3 regions of the Tardiphaga sp. P4_G1 genome follow, and region 3 is predicted to be linked to each of the others. Evidence: riboswitches for the same ligand, from Rfam matches in the RefSeq annotation. Region 3 holds a riboswitch; each other region holds the start of a gene.
The links. A riboswitch is a leader RNA that binds a small molecule or an ion and turns the genes downstream of it on or off. The one in region 3 is predicted to bind cobalamin.

Region 1 (3,270 bases), on a different contig from region 3:
TTTCCGGAGCGACGAGATCGCTCTTCGACAAAACCACTAGATCAGCGCAAGCGAGCTGGTCCTCGAACACTTCCTCGATGGGGTCGTCGTGTTCGATGCCTTCGTCCCTGGCGCGCTGTTCGGCAACAGCGTCTTCGTCCAGCGTGACACGGCCTTCAGAGAGCGCCAGTGCGTCGACGACAGTGACGACGCCATCGACAGTGGCGCGAGTCTTCACCGCCGGCCAGGCAAAGGCCTTCAACAGCGGCTGCGGCAGCGCGAGGCCGGAGGTCTCGATGACGATGGCATCGAGTGGACGCTCGCGCGACAGCAGCTTATCCATGGTCGGCACGAAGTCGTCGGCGACGGTGCAGCAGATGCAGCCATTGGTAAGCTCGACGATATCGCCGGGCGCACAGGCCTTTGCCGCGCATTCCTCGACCAGACCGCCATCGAAACCGGCATCGCCGAACTCATTGACGATCACGGCGATGCGGCGGCCATCGGCCTGGGTCAGCAGCGAGCGCAGCAGCGTGGTCTTGCCGGCGCCGAGAAATCCGGTGAGGACGGTGACGGGAACGCGGGACATTCAATTCTCCTGGGAACGCTTGAGCCAGAGCGGAAGTCCGGCTGCGATGAAAGCAACATTCGGCACGGCGGCCGCGATGATCTGGTTGAGGCGGCCCTGCGCATCGCGAAAAGCGCGTCCGAGCGGTGTCTCCGGCACGAGACCGAGGCCGACTTCGTTGGACACGAACACGATCGGATAGCGCGAGACATCGAGAAAACGCACGAGGCGCTTCGCTTCAATCTCTGGATCGCGCTCGGCCAACATCAGGTTCGACAGCCACAGTGTCAGGCAATCCACCAGCACGACGCGTCCGACCGTGGCCTCGCGCGTCAGGGCATCGACAAGCGCGAGCGGCTCTTCCACGGTGATCCAGCCTTCGCCGCGCTGCTTGCGATGCTGCGCGATGCGGGCATGCATCTCGTCATCACCGGCCGTCGCAGTCGCAAGATAGACTTTGGTCAGGCCGATGCCATCGACCAGCCTCTCGGCGAAAGTTGACTTGCCGGACCGCGCACCGCCCAGCACCAACGTGGTGGAGACCGCGGTCATTTCGGCGCACGCCCATCTTCAGGCGACCAACGCATCGGCGGCACGCGCGCGACCATGCCCTTGCGCAGCACCTCGGCGCGCTCGCGCCATGGCACCAGGCCGTAGTCGGCCTTCTGATAGGACTCCACGAAAGACACCAGCGCCGCGCTGCCGCTATCGGTCTGCAGATCGCCGAACAGGAACGTGTAGCCATCAGGGCTCGTCACCGCGACGGTTGCTGGCCGCTTGCAGACGCTGAGACACTGCACCGGACGCACCATCACGGCGGCATCGCCATCGCCGAGCGCGGCCTTCACCGCATCGAACATGTCCGGCCCAACGATCGTGCCGGTTTCGGCGGCCTTGCAGCTGATGCACACACTCACGACAACGGGACCAGCCGGCACAGGGCGCGGCGGTTCGACCGAAATTTGCTCGCCAGAGATATCGGCGCTGTCGTGATCCATCACATGCTCAGTTCATGCCCTCGCGGGCCTACGAGCTTTGTTGGATCGCGCCGACAGCATGGCCGTCGGTTCGCTCCCGTCCGGTGCACCCCGCCCCGACGACGCCTCCAAAGCACAGTTCGTGATGGCAGGTCTCCTGGCTTGCGAGTCACAGCCTGTTGCCGCCTTCCCAAGAATTCTGAAGAATTCCCAGTGGCACCGGCGCGGGCTCGTCGCTTACAGTTGCGGGGGCAGCGCCGGCCTCAAACCGGCTTCCCTATTCACCTTCCACGCGGAAGGACCATCGTAAAAGACGCTATCTGCCAGGTGCGCCGGGGTCAACCGCGCCGACGGACTGTCGCCCGGACCTGTTGACCTTGCAGGTCGTCTTGCGTCAGTTAGGCCGCGAAAAGGAACCCTATGTCCGCCTATTCCCAGCCCTTGTGGCAGCCGCCCGCCATTGCGCCTGTTGACCCGCAGATCGCGGCAGGAATCCGCGCCGCCATCGACGGCAAGGCCAAGCCGCTGGGATCGCTCGGACGAATCGAGGAGCTGGCATTGCAACTCGGCATGATCCGGCATCCGGGCGAGCCCCGCGGTGACAATGCCGTGCTGCTGGTCTTCGCGGGGGATCACGGACTCGTAGCCGAAGGCGTGTCGCAATATCCGTCGGCGGTCACGGTCGCGATGGTGATGACCTATCTGGCCGGCCGCGCCACGGCCAATGCTTTCGCCGCGGCCAATGACATCGGTGTGCGCGTGATCGACATCGGCGTCGCTGCGGAACTGCCTGTCCATCCGAAGCTGATCGACGCCAAGGTCCGCATGGGTACGGCGAATGCCGCGCGCGAGCCAGCGATGACGGCAGAGCACGCGGCCGATGCGCTGACGCGCGGCTTCAGAATCGCCGTCGGTGAGATCAAGGCCGGCGCAGACATCATCGCGCTCGGCGAGATGGGAATTGGCAACACGGCCTCCTCGGCACTGGTGGTTCATCGACTCGCACCGGCACCCCTGAATGATTGTATCGGCGTTGGCGCCGGGCAGGATGATGCCGGCATGGCGCGCAAGCGCGCGGCGATCACGAAGGCGGCAGCGCGCAGCGACGCAACTGCGCCACTGGATGTGCTGGCCCAATTAGGCGGACTGGAAATCGCGGGCATGGCCGGAGCGATCCTCGGCGCAGCTTCGCAACGGCGGCCGGTGATCATCGACGGCTTCATCTCCAGCGCCGCGGCACTGCTCGCCGTTCGTCTGTGCCCGGCTGCACGCGACTACTGCGTCTTCGCACACCGCTCGGCCGAACGCGGCCATGACATCGTGCTGAACGCGCTCGATGCCAAGCCGCTACTCGATCTCGGCTTGCGGCTCGGTGAAGGCACCGGCGCGCTGCTTGCGGTGCCGTTGGTCCGCGCCGCCGCGCGCATGCTGACCGACGTTGCGAGCCTCGACGACGTGCTGGCCGGAAAGATCTAGATGAGGCTGGATCCGCATCTTTTGAATGCGATCCGTTTCCTGACGGTGCTGCCGGTACCGGCAACTGTCGACGCGCAAGGGCCTGACTGGCTTGCGCGTGCAATGAAGTATTTTCCGGTGGTCGGCGCCGGCATCGGCGCTGCATCCGCAATCGTGTTTCTCGTTGCCGGCGAATTCTGGTCACCGCTGATTTCTGCCCTGCTGGCGATCACGACAAGCATCGCCCTGACCAGCGCGCTGCATGAAGACGGCCTCGCCGACACAGCCGAC
Region 2 (3,270 bases), on a different contig from region 3:
TCAGGATCGTGACAGGCCCTGTCAGCATGGCCTTCATCGGACGTTCGGTGAGCGACTGTGAGTACTGCCACCATTCGACGGTCATCGGATGCGGCCGGGACACGTCGCCGAACAGCACAGGTGGCCGCACGCAGCGGGAGCCATAGGATTGCACCCAGCCATGCTTGGTGAAGGTGAAGCCGGAAAGCTGCTCACCAAAATACTGCACCATGTCGTTGCGCTCGAACTCGCCGTGCACCAACACATCGAGACCGATATTCTCCTGCCAGCGCACCGCCCTCGCCGTCTGGTTCTGCAGGAACGTCTTGTAGGCGGCATCGCTGAGTGTGCCCCTGACATGGGCCCCGCGTGCGTTTCTCACTTCCGCGGTCTGCGGAAACGAGCCGATGGTCGTTGTCGGGAATGCCGGCAGCTTGAAGCGTCGATGCTGTTCGGCAGCGCGCGTGGCAAAGTCACTGCCCCGACGACGCATTGTCGCGTCCACAGAGGCGACGCGTTTGGCGACCGCAAGATCGTGGATCTTCGACGATGCCAGTCGCGCAGCCGCCGCGGCGTCCGACGCGGCAAGCGTTGCAGCGACATCAGCGCGGCTGCCAGCCAGCGCTGCTCCAAGTGCGGCCAGCTCTTCCATCTTCTGGATCGAAAAAGCCAGCCAGCTTTTGACGTCCGGATCGAGATCAGTCTCAAGGCTGAGATCGATCGGCACATGTAGCAGCGAACAGGACGGCGCGAGCTCAACGCGATCCCTCCCCAGGAGATCGACCATGGGTTCCAGACTATCGAGCAGACTGGACAAATCGGACCGCCAGATATTGCGGCCATCGATCACGCCCAGCGAGAGGATCATGTCCTTCCGCGCCTTCGCAGCGACTTCATCGAACTGGTCCTGCGCGCGGACCAGATCGAGATGAAGCCCGGCGACGGGAAGCGACAGGGCCAGATCGAGGTTGTCGCCCAGCTCACCAAAATAGGTGTTCAGCATGATCCTGAGTTGCGGAACCGCTTCGGCAAAAGCCGCATATGTCTTTTGCAGCGCCTGCCGGGCCGGCGCGTCGAGATCGAGCACCAGACATGGCTCATCCAGTTGCACCCACTCGGCGCCGCTATCGGCCAATTCCCCGAGCACCTCAACATAGACGGGCAGCAATCTGTCGAGCAGTGTCACCGGATCGAATGACGCATCCGCGCTCTTGGCCAACTTCAGATAGGTCACAGGCCCGACTAGCACAGGTCGTGTCTGATAACCCAGCGATCTCGCCTCCTCGTACTCCTTGATCGGCTTGCGCGATGCGACACTGAAGGTCTGATCCTGCGCCAGTTCAGGCACCATGAAGTGGTAGTTGGTATCAAACCACTTGGTCATCTCCTGTGCTGGTACGCCTTGCGACGTGTCATGCGCATGAGAGCCGTGTGTACAGGCCTCGTCATGCGCGGCGCCTTGTGATCCACGTGCCATGGCAAAATAGGTCGCGAAGGAAACGTCTCCTCCCTTCCAGCCATAGACCTTCGGAATGGCGCCTACCATGACGCTGGTATCGAGTACCTGATCGTAGAATGAGAAGTCGTTCGACGGCATGACCGTGATCCCGAGCGACTTCTGACGCGCCCAATTTGCGGCACGCAGCCCGACGCCGACATCGATCAGCGCATTCTCGTCGATTGCACCGGACCAATAGCTTTCCAGCGCCATCTTGAGCTCACGCCGCGGACCGATCCGTGACGTTCCCAATGTAGCAACAGGAAGCGAGGACGTAGATTTGGCAGAAGACTTGGAAGAAGTAGACTTTGACACAGTAGACATGGCTTAACCCCAATGATTGGGGGCAAAAGGCCAAAGTGACACGTCTGGATTCCACGACGGCAGTCGCGGAATCGCAACCGCACCACCGGGACACCCCGCCCGAGGACGTTTATGTTGTCGAGGCAGGTCTCCTGGCTCGCGGGTCAATGCTGCTGTCCGGCCTTCCCAAAACCTTTGCAGGTCTCAGTGACTTTAATGGACAGCGGCTCACCGCTTACAGTTGCGGGGGCAGCTCCGGCCTTGGCTTAACGCCTCACCGGCTTCCCTCTTAGCTTCGGGCAAACCTTCCCGAAGAACCACGACATGTTCACATATGGGCAACATCGCGCGGCAGTCAACCGAGCTTGCGTGCGCAAGCTGCCCACTCGCAGCAGCGCGTCGAAGATTCCGGAGCTGGAGTGGGCCGCAGCCCCGGGATCAAACGTATCAAGCCCGGCACGAGGCCGGGCTTGCTTAAATGCGAACTACACTTCGTGGATTGCGCTTACGCCCCGTTGAGGAACTGCAGCGGATCGACCGGCGACGAGCCCTTGCGGATCTCGAAGTGAAGCTGCGGCGAAGTAACCTCACCGGACTGGCCGGACTTGCCGATCACCTGACCGCGCTTGATGGTCTCGCCACGCTTCACCATCAGCTCACTCGCATGGGCATATGCGGTGACGTAGCCGTTGGAGTGACGAACGAGGACCAGATTGCCGTAACCCTTCAGCTCGTTGCCGGAATAGGCAACGACGCCATCTTCGGCAGCCTTGATCGGCGTGCCTTCCGGCACGGCGACGTTGATGCCGTCGTTGGACTTGCCATTGGTCTTGGCGCCGTAGCCTGTGACCACGCGGCCGCGCACCGGCCAACGGAACGTCGGCAAAGCGCCGGTTGCGTCAGCGGCTTTAGTCGGCGATTCCGGCGCGGTTTCTTCAGGCGTCGTCGTGGCACTTGCCAGACGGGCCTTCTGTGCGGGCTCGGCAGACGCAACACGGGCCACGGCAGCGGACGTGACCGCGCCAGCCGGAGCGGCCGTCACGGCTGCGACGGGCGCAGCGAGCGGCGCTGCTACAGGAGCTGCATTGGCCGTACGCGCGCCGGGTACCGTGATCTTGGAGCCAAGCTTCAATTGGGCAGTCGGCGCCAGACCATTGGCGCGCGCGAGTTCGGCGACCGGCACGTTGTTCCGGCGCGAGATGCTCATCAGCGTATCGCCGCGATTGACGAAATGCATGGTCGATGCGCCGACGGCAGGTTTGCTCGCAGCAGCGGCAACGGCCGGAGTTGCCGCAGCGCCCTGGCGCGGAATGATCAGCGACTGGCCGGGCGACAGCGCGCGCGGACCCTTGTAGCCATTGGCCTGCAGGATCGCGGCCGACGAGACGTTGTAGCGCTTCGCCAGACCGTCGAGCGTGTCGCTGGTGCCGACGATGATCGAGGTGCCGCCATCACGGGCAAGGCCGTTGGTCGCTGCAACCGAGCGCGGC
Region 3 (3,270 bases):
CCGCGCACGCGAGTCCAGTCATTGCCGAGACCACCGGAATATTTCGCCAGCAGTGCATTGTCCTTCACCGACTTGAAGATGCCGTCGAGATCGTCGGCCACCGTGGTGAGGAAGCACGACGACAGCTGCGGCCGCTGCGTACCCGAATTGAACAACGTCGGCGTCGAGGCCATGAAGTCGAACGACGACAACAGATTGTAGAATTCGATGGCGCGGGCTTCGCGGTCGATCTCGCGCAGCGCGAGGCCCATGGCAACGCGCATGAAGAAGGCCTGCGGCAGTTCGATGCGATTGCCCTGCACATGCAGGAAGTAGCGGTCATAGAGCGTCTGCAATCCCAGGAACTGGAACTGAAGGTCCCCTTCCGGCTTCAGCGCGGCAGCGATTCGCTTGAGATCGAAGCGCGCGAGTTCGGGATCGAGCAGCTCGGCCGCAATGCCGGTCTTGATATAGGCGCCGAAATATTCGGCGTAACGCGTGGTCATGTCGGCCTGCGACGCGTGGGTCGGCGTGCCCCCGACAAAGGACAGGACTTCGGTACGCAGTTTGTCGAGGAGCAGGCGGGCGCTGACAAAGGTGTAGTTCGGCTCCTGCTCCACCAACGTGCGCGCGGCCATGATGCCGGCCAGTGCCAGCTCATCCAGCGTGATGCCGTCATAGAGATTGCGTCGGGTTTCCTCGAGCACCGGGGCGGCATCGACGCCATCAAGGCCGGCGCAGGCCTCGTTGACGATCAGCGCGAGACGCGCCGAATCGAGCGGGGCGCGGGTGCCGTTGGCGAGCGTGACATGCAGCACCGGTGCCGTGGAGACGAGCGCCGGCTTGGCTGCCAGTTCCTCGGCGCGGGTGCGAGCGCGCTCCTCGCGGTACAGCACATAGGCGCGGGCGACCTTGTGGTGCTCGCTGCGCATCAGCGCCAGCTCGACCTGATCCTGGACGTCCTCGATATGGAAGGTGCGGCCTTCACCGACGCGGCGCGTCAGCGCCGCCGCGACTTCGCCGGTCAGCTGTTCTACCGCCTCATGCACGCGGCGCGACGCCGCTGCCGTGTGGCCCTCGACCGCGAGGAAAGCCTTGGTCATGGCCACGGAAATCTTGCCCGCATCGAACGGCGACACCGTGCCGTTGCGTCGGATGATCTGCATCGAGGGTTCGCGCGCAGGCGCAGCGAGCGTTTCCGGCGACAGTTGAATCAGCGGCGCATGAGCCGCATCGCGTCCGTTGGACAAAACAGAAGATGAAGTAGGCATCGGCAAGACCCCGTGTGATGCATCAAGCAATGGGGGCTGGGGCCGAAAGGACGCTGCAAAATACACGGCGGAGATCCGCCGGCATTGCCTGCAAGCGACCGCTGGGACACCCCGCCCATGGACGTTCTGGTGTCGCGGCAGGTCTCCTGGCTCGCAGGTCAATGTCTGTTTCAGCCTTCCCGATGCTTGCGCATCAGTGACTTCAATCGAAACAGACTCACTGCTTACAGTTGCGGGGGCAGCGCCGGAATATGACGAAAAACAACGTCTTTACCGGCTTCCCTCTTAGCCACCAAGTCTTGCGACAGGGCGGACCGTGACATCTACATTTGGTGTGACCCGCGGTGTAGTGTCAAGCGGGCATTGGAGCCGAACGCAACAAATTCGGTAGGGCTGTTGGTTCAGTGGACAACCGCTTGCGTGGCGGAAACCGCGGGGTCGTTGACGGTTTCTGCACGATGCGATTCGTTGCCGCCGAGCACCGCGAAGCGCAGAACATCGTGATCAACCGATGGAGGATGCGATGCGCGACCTGATGACGACCACTGAAAGGATCAACTTCAACGCTTTCGTGGGGCACGCAGGCGCGGTCACGGCGTTCGAGACGACGGATCAGATCGCCCGGCGCCGCCTCGACGAGATGCTGAACGAAGCGCTGATGGACAGCTTTCCTGCGAGTGATCCGATTTCTTCGCTGCAGCTCGCCTGAGCAGAATCAGACCGCGCGAAAGCTGGCCCGATAGTGGCTGGGCGTCAGGCCCAGGCGTCGCACGAAGACCTGACGCATATGTTCGGCGGTGGTGAAACCGGATTCATAAGCCACCACCTTGAGCGGCAGATCGCTGCCTTCGAGACGGTTACGCGCCGTGTCGATCCGGGCGCCCTCGACAAAATCTGCCGGCGTCATCTTTGTTTCCTGCTTGAATGTCCGCGCGAAGGTGCGCGCGCTCATGCCCGCCACATCGGCCAGTTCATCCACGCTGTGTGCGTCACGCAGATGCGCCATCACATGGGCATGGACTCGCGCGATCGGCGAGTCCGGCTCGGCCGGCGGTACCAGATACGGACTGAATTGCGACTGGCCACCCTGGCGCTGCGCCACCACGACCAGACGCTTGGCCACAGCCAACGCAACGTCCGCGCCATGATCTTCCTGGACCAGCGCGAGACCCAGATCGATGCCTGCGGTGACGCCGGCTGACGTCACCAGCGCACCGTCACGACTGTAGATGCGATCGAACTCCACATGCGCTTTGGGAAAACGCAGCGCCAATAGCGGCGCGTTCTGCCAGTGCGTCGTCACCGTCTTGTCGTCAAGCAAGCCTGCATGGCCGAGCGCGAATGCCCCGGTGCAGACCGAGCCATAACGCTCCGCATGGAGCGCCGCATTGGCCAGCCACTCTGTAAGCTGCGGATCCGCCTCTGCCGTCGGCAGCCCAGGCCCGCCGGCCACCAGAACCAGATCCCAGGGTTTGTTCGCATCACTGAACGCCAGATCGGCAGATATCCGCAGGCCGTTCGATGCACGCAGCGGCGCGCAGTCTGCAGCGACAAGTGTAATGTCGTAGCCGTCGCCCGGTGCAACGAAGCCATTGGCCTCCATGAACACATCAAGCGGACCGGCTACGTCCAGCGACTGGACGCCCGGAAAGATCGCAAGAGCAACGGTCTTCATGGTGATGCTTCATTCCGACGGCGAGGACAGGCCCAAGTCATTCTGAATAGATAGTCGTCTTGCGGCAGGAAATCACGGGCGAATGGCAGCTTTGCAGGGCGCGGCGCGATTGCGAGGACACCGCCCGCCGGCGACAACGGATGCATCACAACACCCCCGCAAGGAGCATCTCATGAGCAAGACCATTGCCGGCATCAAAGTCCCTGACAGCGCCCTCGCCCGCCAGGTCGATCAGCTGGTGCGCGATACCGAAAGCGATCTTCTGTATCATCACTCCAATCGCGTTTTCCTGTTCGGCGCGCTCGCCGGGCAGCGCAAGGGTCTCAAGGTCGATTCCGAGTTACT

Region 1: another riboswitch for cobalamin. It lies ahead of AC1DUY_RS12940 (DUF1636 family protein); the one in region 3 lies ahead of AC1DUY_RS20775 (ribonucleoside-diphosphate reductase subunit alpha).
Region 2: another riboswitch for cobalamin. It lies ahead of metE (5-methyltetrahydropteroyltriglutamate--homocysteine S-methyltransferase); the one in region 3 lies ahead of AC1DUY_RS20775 (ribonucleoside-diphosphate reductase subunit alpha).

Annotation. Positions count from the first base shown of each region.
Region 1 is NZ_JBFUJU010000005.1:43,937-47,206, reverse strand. It holds gene cobW (cobalamin biosynthesis protein CobW) at 1-568, opposite strand, end outside; gene cobU (bifunctional adenosylcobinamide kinase/adenosylcobinamide-phosphate guanylyltransferase) at 569-1,099, opposite strand; gene AC1DUY_RS12940 (DUF1636 family protein) at 1,096-1,545, opposite strand; cobalamin riboswitch at 1,655-1,845, opposite strand; gene cobT (nicotinate-nucleotide--dimethylbenzimidazole phosphoribosyltransferase) at 1,945-3,000, shown strand; gene cobS (adenosylcobinamide-GDP ribazoletransferase) at 3,001-3,270, shown strand, end outside.
Region 2 is NZ_JBFUJU010000001.1:608,009-611,278, forward strand. It holds gene metE (5-methyltetrahydropteroyltriglutamate--homocysteine S-methyltransferase) at 1-1,801, opposite strand, end outside; cobalamin riboswitch at 1,906-2,117, opposite strand; gene AC1DUY_RS03010 (peptidoglycan DD-metalloendopeptidase family protein) at 2,286-3,270, opposite strand, start outside.
Region 3 is NZ_JBFUJU010000008.1:284,639-287,908, forward strand. It holds gene AC1DUY_RS20775 (ribonucleoside-diphosphate reductase subunit alpha) at 1-1,250, opposite strand, end outside; cobalamin riboswitch at 1,370-1,584, opposite strand; gene AC1DUY_RS20780 (hypothetical protein) at 1,774-1,959, shown strand; gene AC1DUY_RS20785 (GlxA family transcriptional regulator) at 1,966-2,931, opposite strand; gene AC1DUY_RS20790 (HD domain-containing protein) at 3,098-3,270, shown strand, end outside.